Regions from separate parts of the Spirochaeta isovalerica genome, predicted to be linked through region 1. Evidence: riboswitches for the same ligand, from Rfam matches in the RefSeq annotation. Region 1 holds a riboswitch; the other holds the start of a gene.
The links. Region 1 has a riboswitch for molybdenum cofactor ahead of HNR50_RS13050 (aldehyde ferredoxin oxidoreductase family protein). Riboswitches for the same ligand answer to the same signal wherever they lie in the genome.

Region 1 (2,202 bases):
AGAGGCGTCCCTTCGCCGACTTCCCTGACCAGTTTCATCGCGCCTTCGGCGTCTCCGAATTCACAGAGTCCCGCTTCCATGGCCACACCGATGGTGGCGCCCATTTCGATCGTATCCAATCCGAAATCGTCATCCATACGGTCCATTCTGGCGATGGCGTCCAGGTCATCGATACCGCAGTTGGCTCCGTGAGCCCAGACTGTTTCGTATTCCGGCTGCTTGGTTATATAGTTTCCATCTTTGTCCACATAGGTACCGGAACACTGAATAACGCAGCCGCGATGGCATCCGTGGGTAGCCAGGCCGCCCCGTGAAGTTTCGGTTTCAGCCTGGGTTTCGCCGCTGATGTTATGAACTTTGTCGAACTGTCCCGTTGTGAAGTTGTTAGTGGGAAATCCGCCCGCTTCGTTGATAACATTGGCAAGGACGTTGGTCCCGTAGGCGGGGAGCCCCTGTCCGGAAACCGCGTGTTTCTTGATTCCGGCGATAAACTCTTTGTTGGCGGCTTTGAAAGCCTCATCATTAACAGGCTTTCTGACGGAACAGCCCGCATCATCGAGAACAAGGGCTTTTATGCCTTTGGAAGCCATTACGGCGCCGACGCCTCCCCTTCCGCAATGTCTGGTAGGTCTTAATTCCATATCGGTTACGGCGATTGATGAGTTGGCCATCTTTCTTTCACCGGCAGAACCGATAGACATATAAGCGCATTTTTCACCGTATTTGGCCACAAGTTTTTCTACAGCCGCATAGTTGTTCAGGCCTGTTATATCGTCGGCGGGAACGATTTCCACGCTGTCTTTCCTGACAATTAGAGTATAGAGTTTTCCCTCAGGAGATTCCCCTTCGAGAATGATGGCGGCGTAACCGATCTTAGCCAGAACCTGGGCTGCCTGACCTCCCGCGTTGGATTCCTTAATCGTTCCGGTCAAAGGGCTCTTGCAGCCGACGGATAGACGCCCGGAAATCGCCGCGGCGCTTCCCGACATAAGCCCCGGAGCAATTACAAGCTTATTTTCCGGCCCCAGAGGGTGGCAGAGAGGAGGAACTTCCGTAAAAATGACTTTTGAGGTGAGAGCGCGCCCGCCGATCCCGGCATAGTCGCCTACTTCTTCGATAGAGTATTCCGGTTTGGAACTCATCCTGACACGTAAAATTTTATCCATACATTTCTCCCTTGTCTGATTTCTCCTTTCCAAACACGGGAGGCCGGGGGATTTCTCCACAAGACCCTGACGGTCTGCATTCCATAGAAGACTTTAGGAAAACAGACTCGGAGATGGATTATTTATAATTATACAATGCATTTCTGATTTGTAAATGTTAAGATTTTAAAGGATCAGGTCAGGAGGGAACAGATGAGATTGACTTCTTCCTCTACAACCGCGAAAGACAGAGATTCCCGTACAATCCTCATAACCAATCTCTGTGTGTAGGCAATAAGCATATCGATTGTGGCGAACTCGGAGTAATCTACAGATTCGGGACGGGACAGATCCTGATTGGAAACAAATGTCCTGGTGCTGATCTCCCGCTGCATGAAATCCACATACTTTTTATCGGGATATCCCCTGCTGAAGAAGATATCGAAACAGCTGATAAACATATATTCCTGAAGCTGGTTTTCAAGAATATCTTTTATAATCTCTTTCACTTCAACAGCCGGTTTACCCAGAATATTCCAGGTATCGAAAAAACTGACTTTTCTCAGGTTGAGAATCTGGATATCTACGGCAATTTTTTCTTTGGATTCATAATAATTGTAAAGGCTCCTACGGGTTATGGAGGACGCTTCGGCAATCATCTGCATGGAAACTCTGTCAATTCCCTGATCGATGAAAAGAACTTTGGCGGCTTCGAGGATTTCTCCTCTTTTTTTATTAAGGGTCCTTGAATCGTCATAGCCCAGTATTCCGAGATCCATCACTATGAGTCTCCTTCAATGCCCTAAAGCAGCTTATCTATCAGCATAATGTAATCGTGATATTTGACAATGCCCTGCTCTTTATGAGCTTCAAGTCTGAAACTGATCCTTTCAAGATAGGCGATCAGGCTTTCAAAACATATTTTCGCCATCAATTCAGGAGCCACGGAAGCATCTCTAAAGCTCCCATTAATTTTTAACTGAGTAAAATACTCGATAATTTTCGTATTGTTCAGAAGATAGTTGACGAAGAGATTTTCTTCCCCTATTAAATCATT
Region 2 (2,202 bases), on a different contig from region 1:
AGTGTTATGGCGTTTTCAGCCCCGGGTCCTCTGCTGCCTGTCATTTTGAGAAGATGTCGCGAGTCCTCTTTGCTGAACCACATATAGGTTTTGGGGATCATAGAGGAGAACAGAGCCATGGCTCCACTCATTTCAGCCTTCATTTCCAGTTTCCAGGAATCGTATTGCCTGTTGTTCAGAGTTATGGTTTCTTCCCCGATGTAAGTCACGCTGAATGACATGTTTTCCATTTCCTGACCTGTCGCCAGAAAAATGAGGTTCATATCTCTGGGATTTGTGAAGGGGTAGGCTCTTAAGACATTGGCAAGATCATTGGTGTCCAGAACGGCAATTTCATCGGGTGAAAGCTGAGGTTCTTTCAAAAGCGAGACATTGGTGTTTATATCGCTTCTCTGGCCGTAAACAGTTTTATTCAAGGCTACTGGTATGAAGGAATCTGTGGTGATCCTCGTTTCGGTAAGCTGATCGCTGGAGTTCGTTTTTACAAGGAAGAAGTCTCTGTTTTCTTCCCTTATGCGATAGATCGACTGGCTGGAATATTCTATCCGGCTGTTTCTCTTTCCCATAAGGGTTTTGTACCGTATCACCTCTCCATCGGGTATAACCGGGAAATCCTGGCTGAATAATACTGTCGTTAATGTCATTAAAAAGCATGCGATAGCTGTTGTTGTTTTCATATGTTTTATTATATCCCCTTTTAAGAAAAACATTGACCGTTATGTTGGCCCGTCATAGTATTAAGAAACAATAACAATATCTTCGAACTGTCTCAGCCTAAAATCAAGCGGGATAATGGCATGCAGTCGATAGGGTATGGCGGGAAACGGCCATGCCTCCCTGTGGAAAGGAGATTTATTTCATGATTAGTAAAAGGATTATCGTTGCTTCTATCGTTTTTGTTTTATTCCATTTTGCCCTTGTCGCGGGGAACAAACCCCTCTCTCTGAGTTCTTCCTCTCCGGAGAATGGAGCTTCAGGTATTTCTGTTGATGCGGTTCTTGAGTTGGAATTTTCCAATAATGTCGTCAATCTTTCGGTACAGGAAAACAATAAGGCTTCTATAGTCTTAAGGGACGGTGACGGAAAGGTTCTCGAAATCGAAGTTATTTTTCCCGATGATCAGCTTGAGCCGGAGAAGAAAAGGATGATTGCCGTCCGCCCTGTGTCGCCCCTTGAAAAAGGAACTCTTTACACTCTGGAAATAGCCCCCACATTTCAGGCTAAAAACGGGTCTTCCCTTGCAGAACCGGTCGAGCTGACATTTACTACTGTTAAATAGAAAATGTTTATCAGCAAAAGGAGTGAGCGGCTCGTTTTTTTTCTGACTGTTCTCTCCCTGCTCCTCATCGGGATTCTCTCTCTCTGCCTGGGGCGTTATCCGCTCAAGCCGGCAGAAGTTTTCTCTGTTCTGGCCAACGCTCTTGCGGGGCGGGCGTCCGATCCCGTTCACGAAGGAATCGTTCTCTATGTAAGACTGCCGCGCATACTTCTGGGTTTTCTTGTCGGAGGGAGCCTGGCGACCTCCGGTGCGGCGTTTCAGGGCGTATTCCGCAATCCTCTGGTCAGCTCGGGTATGCTCGGAGTCAGCTCGGGAGCGGGATTCGGAGCTGCTCTGGCTATCGTGATTTTCGGCAGGACTCCTTTTATTTATCCCCTGTCCTTTTTTTTCGGGATATTGGCCGTCGTTCTCAGCTTTTTCGTAGGAAAATACACCCGTTCCGAGACTCGAATATCTCTTGTTCTCGGCGGCGTGGTCATTGGAAGCCTTTTTTCCGCCATGATCAGCTTTCTTAAATATGTTGCCGATCCCTTCGAAGAACTGCCGGCTATTGTTTTCTGGCTTATGGGAAGTCTGGCATCGGCGAGATACAGCGATATTCTACTGGCGGGAATCCCCATGATTACTGGGGCTTTCGGGCTGGTGGTGCTCGGCTACAGAATCAATGTCCTTTCCATGGGCGACCGCGAGGCCAGATCCATGGGGATTCATGTGAACATGATCCGGGGGCTGGTAATTGTTTTTGCTTCTCTCGCCTCGGCAGGCGCCGTTTCGGTCGCCGGCGTTATCGGGTGGATCGGGCTGATTGTCCCCCACATGGTCAGAATGGTGGTGGGAAGCGACAATCGAAAAGTCGTTCCCCTCAGTTTCGCCGCCGGAGGGGCCATTCTGATTCTTGTTGACGATCTGGCCAGGTTGCTCAC

Region 2: it holds a riboswitch for molybdenum cofactor, as region 1 does, so the genes downstream of both, HNR50_RS10185 (Ig-like domain-containing domain) here and HNR50_RS13050 (aldehyde ferredoxin oxidoreductase family protein) in region 1, are expected to answer to the same signal.

The regions. Positions count from the first base shown of each region.
Region 1 is NZ_JACHGJ010000005.1:16,508-18,709, forward strand. Features, by position in the region: gene HNR50_RS13050 (aldehyde ferredoxin oxidoreductase family protein) at 1-1,166, opposite strand, end outside; molybdenum cofactor riboswitch at 1,173-1,291, opposite strand; gene HNR50_RS13055 (TetR/AcrR family transcriptional regulator) at 1,340-1,924, opposite strand; gene HNR50_RS13060 (TetR/AcrR family transcriptional regulator) at 1,948-2,202, opposite strand, start outside.
Region 2 is NZ_JACHGJ010000003.1:131,836-134,037, forward strand. Features, by position in the region: gene HNR50_RS10180 (hypothetical protein) at 1-677, opposite strand, end outside; molybdenum cofactor riboswitch at 746-866, shown strand; gene HNR50_RS10185 (Ig-like domain-containing domain) at 860-1,279, shown strand; gene HNR50_RS10190 (FecCD family ABC transporter permease) at 1,283-2,202, shown strand, end outside.